Regions from separate parts of the Hippea sp. KM1 genome, predicted to be linked through region 1. Evidence: riboswitches for the same ligand, from Rfam matches in the RefSeq annotation. Region 1 holds a riboswitch; the other holds the start of a gene.
What was found. A riboswitch is a leader RNA that binds a small molecule or an ion and turns the genes downstream of it on or off. The one in region 1 is predicted to bind cobalamin.
Positions count from the first base shown of each region.

Region 2: another riboswitch for cobalamin. It lies ahead of D891_RS0102045 (cobyrinate a,c-diamide synthase); the one in region 1 lies ahead of D891_RS0106615 (ribonucleoside triphosphate reductase).

Region 1 covers NZ_JAFP01000001.1:1,285,063-1,290,525, reverse strand. Annotated here, with positions in the region: gene D891_RS0106615 (ribonucleoside triphosphate reductase) at 1-1,446, opposite strand, end outside; cobalamin riboswitch at 1,536-1,719, opposite strand; gene D891_RS0106610 (hypothetical protein) at 1,783-2,139, opposite strand; gene D891_RS0106605 (hypothetical protein) at 2,136-2,699, opposite strand; gene D891_RS0106600 (PilN domain-containing protein) at 2,696-3,241, opposite strand; gene D891_RS0106595 (hypothetical protein) at 3,238-4,233, opposite strand; gene D891_RS0106590 (tetratricopeptide repeat protein) at 4,233-4,922, opposite strand; gene D891_RS0106585 (ExeA family protein) at 4,919-5,463, opposite strand, start outside.
Region 2 covers NZ_JAFP01000001.1:389,910-395,372, reverse strand. Annotated here, with positions in the region: gene D891_RS0102050 (sirohydrochlorin cobaltochelatase) at 1-860, opposite strand, end outside; gene D891_RS0102045 (cobyrinate a,c-diamide synthase) at 857-2,173, opposite strand; cobalamin riboswitch at 2,227-2,395, opposite strand; gene cbiD (cobalt-precorrin-5B (C(1))-methyltransferase CbiD) at 2,439-3,416, shown strand; gene D891_RS0102035 (cobalt-precorrin-7 (C(5))-methyltransferase) at 3,403-4,017, shown strand; gene cobM (precorrin-4 C(11)-methyltransferase) at 4,010-4,759, shown strand; gene D891_RS0102025 (cobalamin biosynthesis protein) at 4,743-5,463, shown strand, end outside.

The sequences.
Region 1 (5,463 bases):
GCCTATGGTCGAGAAGTGGTTTTTCCAGTATTCATCGAATCTTTCCTTTATGGATGATAGATAAAACTTAGAATACGGATATAGATCGAAATCGGTAAACCTCTCTAACACCTTGCGTTTAATCTCTAAAGAATCCCTTGCCAACTCCATCAATGTATTTAACCGCTCGAAGAACTCATCTTGCGTTGCAGAGATGTATGCTATTCTTGGCATGTTTATGGTGACAACGCCTATCGAGCCGGTTAGGGGGTTTGCGCCAAACAACCCGCCGCCTCTCTTCTTTAGTTCCCTTGTGTCAAGCCTGAGCCTGCAGCACATGGAGCGGGCATCTTCTGGATTCATATCTGAGTTTATGAAGTTCGCAAAGTACGGTATGCCATATTTTGCCGTTGCCTCCCATAGCGGTTCTAAATTGGGGTTATCCCAGTTGAAGTCTTTTGTAATGTTGTATGTGGGAATGGGGAATGTAAAAACCCTTCCGTCGGCATCACCCTCGCTTGCCACCTCCATGAATGCCCTGTTTATCATGTCCATCTCTTTCTGAAATTCCCCATAGGTGTGGTTTAGCAGTTTGCCCCCTATAATTACGCCCTGATTTTTCATAAAATCAGGAACCTCTAAATCAAGCGTTAAGTTGGTAAAGGGTGTCTGAAAACCCACCCGTGTCGGAACATTTACATTGAACACAAACTCCTGAAGCGCCTGCTTAACCTCTTCATAGGAGAGCCCATCGAATGCAACAAAAGGTGCCAAATATGTATCGAAGTTTGAGAAGGCTTGAGCCCCTGCCGATTCGCCTTGGAGCGTATAAAAGAAATTGACGATTTGTCCCAATGCGCTTCTGAAGTGTTTGGCAGGCCTGCTTGCAACCTTACCCCTTGCACCCCTAAATCCCTTAAGGAGCAGGTCTTGCGGATCCCATCCCACGCAGTAAACGCTTAACGAGTTTAGATCGTGAATGTGGAAATCGCCGTTTATGTGAGCTTCCCTGATCTCTTTTGGATAGATCTTATTAAGCCAGTATGTTTTTGTTATGGCAGAGGATATGTAATTGTTTAAGCCCTGGAGGGAGAAGCTCATGTTTGAGTTTTCCTTAACCTCCCAATCCAGCTTATTGAGATACTGCTCGACCAGTTCCACATCGGCCTTGTTTTTGAATTCCCTGAGTCTGGCGTGTTGCTCCCTGTAAATGATGTATGCCTTGGCCGTTTTTTTGAATGGGGATGAGAGCAGCACCTCTTCCACTATGTCCTGGATCTCCTCAACCGTTGGTGTCCTGTCTTTGAAGAACTTATAGGCCAGATCCAAGACCTTTATCGTCAGTTTTCTTGCCGTTTCGTAATCAAATTCCCCTGTGGCACCTCCCGCCTTTGCAATTGCGTTTGTTATCTTTTCGGCATCGAAATTTACAACACGACCATCCCTTTTTACGATTTTAGAAAACACTTCTTCCCCCTTGAGGTTGTTTATGATTGCCGTATGGATAAATGTGTTATGTTGATGGTGGGGTTTTAATGCTCATAACTGAACCTCCCGTTCTTCTTTATTGTCGGGTAAGTCTCCTGGCTCGGCTTCATCCTACTCCCCTGCCTTCCCATCGAGCGACCCCTTAGGAGCCCATCCCGACAGTGGCGTTGTTAGGGTTTCGTCAGCCTCACAGTTGCGGGGGCAGCGCCGGATTTTCACCGGACTTCCTTGACCCGACAGATTACTTATACACCCATATTCTGGATTGTGTCAATAGTTAGTTGGAATGATATGTGTGTTTGTTATGCTTTTGCTTTACTCAAGGTCGTTGGATATGGATTTTATTATCCTTCTTTGCCCTTTTGAGAGTATCACCTTTCCGTCTAATATCTTTTCTATGGTGTATCCCTTTATCTTGTCGCCTTCCTTGAGTATCTGATAATCTATTAACACAACCCTTTTGCCACCCGATAGGAATATGCCAGAAATGTTTATATCTGGGCTTGATGGTTCACTGCTCTGGGTTGTGTTTTGTGGTTTGATAGGTGGTGAGTATGTGTAATTGAATAGGTTGTATTTATTATTTGGCGGTATATGGAATACGGGCAACTTATGTGCGTTTGCCATCAAGGGCAGAAAAACAAGACAGGCTAAAATTACACTTTTTTTCATTGCATATTCACCTGCACATACTCTATTCTCAGTTTTGCCTCATAGAGCCCGTTTTTGCTTGCTATTGAGTAAGATGGAACCTGCATATTCTGGGAATAGTCCTCTATAGCATCCAGAAAGTAAACGATGTTTTTCAATGTATCATCTATAACAAGATCGAACTCATATATATCCTTAAAGCCATCCCTTTTTATCTGTGCAACATTAAACGATACAACATTTATGCCTGTTTTTAGGAGTAATTCCTTTATCATATGCCCGACATCTAAAACGCTGACCTTTTTGTTTTTAAGCAATGCTATTTTGTCTTTCATAAATTGTATCTCTTTCCTTGCTCGCACTATCTTGTTGAATACCTGCTGCTTGTTTTGTATTGAGGAGAGTTTGGAATATATCTCTGTCTCGTAATTTATGCAATTATCTATTAAGGCCTCCCTTTTGTGTTTTAAGGGTGGGAGTATGTATTTAAAGAATACGATATTTACGGCTATGATTAGAAGAACTGCTAATATGACTAACTCTTTGAGACTAACATCCTTTTTAATCTGAATGGCTTTCAATACACCACCTCATAGCTTATAGAAAATTCAAATTGGCCGTCTTTCTGTTTTACGGAGTGCAGATTTAGGTTTTTTATGTATTTATTTTTCTCCAAAAAGTAATAAAATCTTTGAAAATCCGATAGTGAATTGGCAATGCCGGTTGTTTTAAAGTATCCATTCTCATAGCTGAAACCCTTAAATCCCACACCCTTTGAAAATGTGTTTAGATATATTATCGTTGAGGCAAACGCCGATTTTCTAATAAAGATCATACTCTTTAGTTTTTTCTCTTCCTCTCTTAGCTTAATCAGGGTTTTAGTGAGGTTTTTATAACTGCTTTCATAGTTGGATAGTTTTGCATCTAAGGAGGAGATTTTATTTAATACCTGTTTTTTTCTTTGGATGCATTTTGTTAATTTGGTGTTAAAATAGACATTTGCAACATAAACCAAAATCAGAAACGCAGCGTTAAGCACAAGGGCCGCTACGCCTATCCTTTTTAATAAGTATTCCTTGTATGAAAATCTCTTGTCCTTCGGAAGCAGGTTTATCTCTTTCATTTTACCTCTCTCAATGCCGCACCTATGCAAACTTCCAAATAATTCATTTTATCAATAGCGGAAAAGTCGATCTCTTCGTTGAATTCGATCAATTTTTGCGGTTGGAATCTTGTGGTTTCCAAAGAAAACAGCCTGGATATATAGTTTTCCAGCTTTTTTATCTTGTTTACTTCACCTATGGTTATGATCTTTTGTATGTCTCCTATCTTCTGAACGGTGGTGATGTAATCTATGGTTCGCTGTATCTCTATTGTGAATTGATCGAATGCCTCGGATATGCTTCTGTAAACCGCCTCCTCCTCTTCATTGCCATCATCAGGTTCTTCCAGCCCCTTTTCCCTTATGAGTCTTTCTGCCTCTTCTTGGGTTATGCCTCCAGCGTTGCATAATGAGTTTATGAGTTCACTCCATGAGTATCTTAAGTTTCTTAAGGCCAAAACCTTTCCTTGGGAGCAGGCAGATATGACAGAATAGTCCTTAAATATTGCACAACCCAACAGATAATCACCCTCAAGAAACTCATTAGCGGCCCTTCTAATTGATACGCTGTGTGTTTCAAAGCTGTACAATTTTAATTTCTTTTGTTTTTCCAGCATGCCGTAATAGAAATTAAATAGACTCTTGGGAAGTGCAACCACATATGCAACGGTCTTGTCCTTTATCTGGTGTTCTTCGTAATCTATTATGTAATCCTTTAGCTCTATCTCGTAATCCCTCTTTAGGTCTTTGTATATATTGGATTTTGATTCTGTGTTGTTGTTGTAAAAGTATATATGCTCTATAATCGACTGGTGCTTGAATGATACATTGGCCAGGATTTCTTTTGGGATATAGTCCGATAAGGCGTTAAATATATCTTCAAGCTCACCTTCATTTGCAAAATCATAGAAGAACAGACTTTCTATAGAGTAATCCCTTCCCTTTTTCTTCAATATGCATGCATCTATTCGGTTTTTTCCTATGGCTATACCGCATCTTAGGTTTAAATCCATTATTTTACAAACCCCAAAACCACGAGTTTGGATTTTATTGTGCCCCTTAAAACAGGATCAGGCGTCATTTTCAATGCTTCCCTGTAATTTTGCCTGGCTTTATCTATCATGCCGATCTCCTCATATATTACAGCCCTATCCAGATACACTTCATATCTCTGGGTATTTATCTTTTTTAATTCCTCTAAAGCCTCTTTGTATCTATTCTGTTGTTTTAGGGCCATGATTAAATATAGCCTTGCCTGGTCGTCTTGGTGTCTTTTTAGATAAAATCCAAGCAATTCTATAGCCTTTTTAGCATTGCCTGTTTTTGCATAGTATATGCCTAAGTATTTTATGTTGTTCTCCTTTTGCGCCAAGTCTTTTAGTTCCTTCAATTTGTTTGTTTCCAAATAATACTCAAATCTTCCCTTTCCCTTTATTTTCCTTTGTCTTATCATGAGTTCGCCGTTGCTTATGTTTTTCTCTATTTTGCTAATGATGGATAGGTCTTTTTCTTTGATTTGTCCTTCTATTTTTTTGTTGGTTGATATAAAATAAAGCCCAAAAGAGCCAAGGCATACAAGCAGAAGCAATGCATATATCGCCACCTCGTTTATTTGGCTTGGGTTTACCGTCCCCGTAAATGCTTTTTTGTGTGTTTTTCTGTCTGTTTGAAGTCTTTTTAGGGATTTAGCAATCAGACTCATCTTATTATACCCGCAAGACCGAGTCTTAGAAGCCTCTTTTTGTCGAATTTGTAATACTCTTTAGCTGCCATGACCACATCCTTTGGATATACCTTTTTTGAGTTTCTTGATGCTGCAAATATAAGGCTTGTTTCTGCAAGCTGATTTATCTCCCTGGGATTGCCTCTTGTCAGCTTATAGATGTATTTTACAGCCCTGTCTTTGAATATCGATCGTCTGTACTTTAGGGCCTGATTTACCCTGTATTCTATGTATGATTTTGTCTCTTCAAAGCTTAAGCCTTTAAGGTATACCCAATAGGCAACCCTCTGCTTTATCTGCCTGAGTTTTGTCTGGTTTAGTTTATTTATTAGCTCACTTTGGCCAACAAGCAGGATCTGAACGAGCTTGGCGTTCTCCATCTCAATATTTGAGATTTGCCTTATCATCTCCATAGATTCAAAACTCAAATGCTGAGCCTCATCCACGATTATCAATGCGTTGTTGTTGGATTTATAAAGCCCTACAAAGTAATCCACCAAATCTTGAAATATCTCGCCCT
Region 2 (5,463 bases), 900 kb from region 1:
GCCTTTTTGAATGCAGACCTCCAGGAATCCTCATCCTTACCACACATATCGTTGTTCGCATGATCCCCTGCAACCACCATCAAGGGCTTAAGGACAACCCTCTTTATACCTTCTCTTTTAACGCTATCGAGTGTATCCTCAAGCGATGGAAAACCCTCCACCGTCCCGACAAAGATCTTGTTTGTTTTATACATCTTCCTCAGCTGCTTCTGAAGCTCCGCATAGGCGCCTGTGGAGAAAAACTCATTTCCATGCCCCATATAAACCAAAGCCGCCTTCTGTTTTTTTGCAAATGCAACATCGTCTGCTAACGCTTTAGCAGCTATCTTGATATCCTCATGGTAATCATACCTCCAGACATTCCTCCCCAATGCAGGCCTTCCAACCACAAGCTTCTTAAACGGCATATACTTCTCTTTCATGGTCTTGATAGCGTTCAGACCGGCCACATAGGAACATAGATCGTGAAACTCCTCACCGTCGTAAATATGCGTCGGCTGAACAATAATCGTTTTATACCCCTCATCCTGCAAATCGGCTATTGTGGCAAGAGGGCCCTTTATATCCAGAAACTCCTTAGCCTGGGGGTATTTCTTCAAAAACCCCTCATCGTGCCTTCTTTTATGCCATATATGCCTGATGATATTGGATGTAAAGGCAAACACAACCTTCTGGTGAGGAAAGGCCTTCTTAACCTGTTTTTCTATATTCAGAATGTCCACAAAACCGGTGGGATAGGTCGTGCCAAAATCAGCAAGCACAATGGCCACCTTACCCTTATCCGCATGGCCTGCAAACCCCACATTAGAAAAGACCAAAACCAACAGAACAACCAACACAACTTCTAAGACCCGCCTCATAAAACACCTCCAAAAAGAAAGTTTATCAAATCACGGTTCTTCAATGAAAAATAGAAATGCGTATAGCTCGCCACGGTTTTATTCCTAATAAAACCATCGCCGTATTCCTCTTGTGTGGTCAATTTTTTTATCCTGAAGGCATAAGGCTCATTGACCATTTTTAGACGGGAATAGTGAAACTCATGGCCAATCCCGCTAAACTGCCCATCCAAAGCCTTAACAAGAACATAGCCTAAGGCCTTACGGTTTTCTGTCATCTCACATACAGCATCAAAAACACCGCAAAAATTGAAAAATCTATTGTTTTTAATGAGTCCTTTGGTTAAATAAACCATACCACCGCATTCGGCAAGCAGCGGTCTATTTGAGTTTACATGTTGAAGTATACTCTGCATTGTCTTCTTTGAATGAACAAGCCTTTCGGCATACAGTTCAGGATAACCCCCACCCAGATAAACAAAATCCGCACCACAGACATCCTCATCCTTTAGGGGGGAGAAGAAGTGTATCTCAAAACCCAACTGCTCCAAAAAATCCAGATTGTGTTGATAATAAAAGCTAAAGGCCTCATCAAAGGCCACAAAGGCTTTTTTATCCTTTGGTTGTTCGTCCTTTGAATCAACAACCCCAACATCGCACCAAGATAAATCAAGCATGCCGTTTAAATCGACAGACAAGCCGATCTTTCTTGCAAGCTCCTTATAAAATTCATCCTCTGTTTCAAATGCCGTATATACACCCAAATGCCTCGATGGTAATGAGGCAAGCTCGCTCTTTCTCAATGCACCAAATACCTTCACACCCGCATGGTATTCAATGGACGATCTGACCATCTGTTCATGGTAAGGGGATCCAACACCATTCAGAATTACACCACAAACAGAGGCATCCCGTGATAAGGAGACAATACCCTCAACAAAAGAGGCAACAGAATAGGAAACGCCAGATACATCCAACACCAAAAACACCGGCAAACCCAAAATAGAGGCCACCTCATAGCTGCTCCCCTTGAATGTCTTATAGTCAATACCGTCAAAATACCCCATAACGCCCTCAACCACTCCAACATCCGCCCCCCTCATGCCCCAGGCAAATGTTCTTTTAAGCTCATCGGGGGACTCAAAAACCGTATCCAGATTATATGCGGGATTGCCAGAGGCTTTGGTTAGATGGAGTGTGTCTATATAATCCGGGCCGCATTTAAATCCGACCGTCTGCAAACCACGCTCCCTTAAAGCCGAAAGTATACCCAGCGTTATCGTGGTTTTACCGCTATTGGACCTATCGGCAGCTATGAGGAATGATTTTTTCACAACGCCAAAGATGAGGAGTCTATATCGATAAACATAAAAAACCTCCCAATACCCGGGGAATATTAGGCTTGCAAGGTCTTCTGGCTTAGGGGCAGATAGCCTACTTGCCCGCCTTCCCGCCTATTAAGGCAGTGGCATACTGGGCTTTCGTTCCCCATCACAGCTGCGGGTACAGCGCCGGACTTTCACCGGACTTCCCTACGCAAACCCATTAACTTATTTCAAAAACTTTGATTTTTGTCAAGTAATTGTTAAACTTAAAACCATGAGAAGGGGATTCACAACAGGCTCTGCTGCAGCCGCAGCAACCAAGGCTGCAATCATATACCAAAAAACCTCCAAGCTCCCCGATTATGTGTTTATTGAGCTTCCAAATAACAAAAGACTCAAAATTCCCGTATTCTTAGAAGACGGCTTGGTCGGTGTAAGAAAGGATGCAGGCGATGATCCAGATGCAACCAATAACATAAAGATCTTCTCAAGAATCGTAATAGAAAAAGGCAAAAGAGGTATAACCATTGACGGAGGAGAAGGCGTTGGACTGGTAATAAAAAAGGGGCTGCAAGTGGAGGTGGGCAAAAAAGCCATAAACCCAACACCCCGAAAGATGATTGAGGAAAACGCACTCCCACTCATAAAGGACAACGAGCATGTCTTTGTTGAAATCATCGTTCCTGAGGGCAAGAGGGTTGCAAAGAGGACATTTAACGAGCGATTGGGGATAATAGAGGGCATATCCATCTTGGGCACAACAGGCATTGTTGAGCCTATGAGTGTTAAGGCCCTAATAGCCTCTATTGAGTGTGAGATAGATGTGTTGATTGCAAACAACGAGGACTATTTCTTTCTGGTCCCTGGAAAGATAGGTGAGAGGCACCTAAAGAGCATAACGGATACACCCTGCGTGCAGGTCAGCAACTATTTTGATGGAGCCTTCAATTACCTAAAACGCAAGGGTATAACTAAATTCGGCATAGCAGGCCATCCAGGAAAGATAGCAAAATTGGCTATGGGCTATTACAACACCCACTCCAGATTCTCACCCCAGGCCACACACCTAATAAAGGCCATTGAAGGAATAGAACAAGATGTCAACACCACCGAAGAGATATGCCAGATAAAAGGGTCATACGGCCTAAACAGAACAGCCCTGCTGGTTAAGGAAAAGATACATGCGGATTTCGGCTTCGATGTTGATGTGATACTATTCGACATGAAGGGGCGCATCGTTGGAAGGGCATAGGTTCATATACATCATATCTGCAGGTTGCGGTTCTGAAGACTATCTGACCATCAAGGCAAAAAAAACGGCAAAAGAGATGGATGTGCTGATAGGCCATAAGCGATTCAAAAGCCTATTTGATGCCCCGTTTGTTGAGCTTAAGAACCTATCGGACCATTTAGATGAACTAATAAGGCAATACTGGGGCAAAAGAATAGGCGTTGTTGTTTCAGGCGATGCAGGCTTCTTCTCGTTGGCAAAGACGATATACAAAAGATACGACCCATACATAGCCGAGGTAATACCGGGTATATCGTCTTTTCAGCTCTTGTTTGCTAAACTAAAGAGGGGTTATGAGGAGGTGGGTTTCTTTTCTGCCCATTCCCAAAACCCAATTAGCTTAAGCCTGCCCAAGGAAAGCTTTGTCTTGCTATGCGGAAAAAACAAAACAGAAATCTTGGATGCCTGGCGGGATTTATCCAAAGACTTCGATATATTTGCAGGCTGCAACCTATCGCTTAATGACGAGAGGGTTTTTAAGCTAAAAACGGAAAAAGACATAGAGGCACTTAATGAGTGCAAGCTCTGCATACTGTTTTTTGAAAGGAAAAACGATGGCTAAGGTCTATTTTATAGGCGCAGGCCCAGGCGATAAAGAACTCATCACCCTAAAAGGCTTAAATCTGCTAAAGGGGTGCGGCGTTGTTATATACGCAGGAAGCCTGATAAACAAAGAGATCCTGTCGTTTGCCCAAACCAATAAGCTCTATGACTCATCCAGGCTAAACCTAAAACAGATTATAGCCATAATGGAGGAGGCGATAAACAACGGGCTTGATGTGGCAAGGCTCCACAGCGGTGACCCATCCGTATACGGTGCGATAGCCGAACAGATCAGCGAATTGAAGAAAAAGGGCATAGCGTATGAGGTCATACCCGGCGTTGGAGCAGCCTTTGCAGCAGCAGCCAGATTGGGGGTTGAATTAACGATGCCTCAGCTCTCCCAAACCATTCTAATCAGCAGGGTTGAAGGAAAAACCCCTATGCCCTCAGGTGAAGGCCTAAACGAGATAGCAAAATGCTCAGGCATTATATGTCTGTATTTATCTGTTGATAAGATAGAAGAGATAACAAAAGAGTTTCTAAAACACAGAAAACCCGATACAGAGGTAGCCGTATGTTATAGGGTATCCTGGCCTGATGAGATGATAATAAAAGGGACGCTTGAGGATATATCAGAAAAGGTGAAACAGAGCGGTATAAACAGACAGGCCGTTATAATCATCGGCGATGCACTAAAGGGAAAACCGCAGGCATACTCAAAGCTGTATGATGAGAGCTTCTCACATGGATACAGAAAATAGCACGGCATTTGTGGTTATAAGGGAAGAGGGGTTGAAGATAGCCAAAACCCTAAAAAACTCACTTGGCGGGGTAATCTTTGCAAAAAGTGGAATAGAAGGGGATGGCCTTGTGCATTTTGACAGGCTAAGGGAGCTGTTTGAGAAGCTGTTTAAATCATACAGAAGAATCATAGGTATCATGGCCACAGGCATAGCCGTTAGAATGGTTTCGGGTCTTATGGAAAGCAAATACAAAGACCCTGCCGTTGTGGTGGTGGATGAAGGTGGAAGGTTTGCCATAAGCCTATTGTCCGGCCATGAGGGCGGAGCCAATAGCCTAACCTTACACATTAGCTCCATTATAGGGTGCCAGCCTATAATAACAACGGCCACCGAATCGTTAAAAAGGCATGTCGTGGGAATAGGCTTTAGAAAGCATACCACAAAAAACCAGATTAAAGAGGCCATATTAAAGGCTCTAAATATGGTAAACATAGAAACATGCGATGTTCGGTTTATATCAACATGCTGGCATAAGGCAGGCAATAGCAGCCTAATCGATGCATCCTCTGAATTGGGATTGCAGGTAAGATTCCTGCCAAGGTTTCTATACGAAAATGAGCTTTATAACTTTAAAGAATCAACAGCCGAGAAGTATTTAGGCGTAAAGAACATAGCCGAGGCATCCGCACTCCTTGCATCGTTCAACCCTAAGCTTATATTAA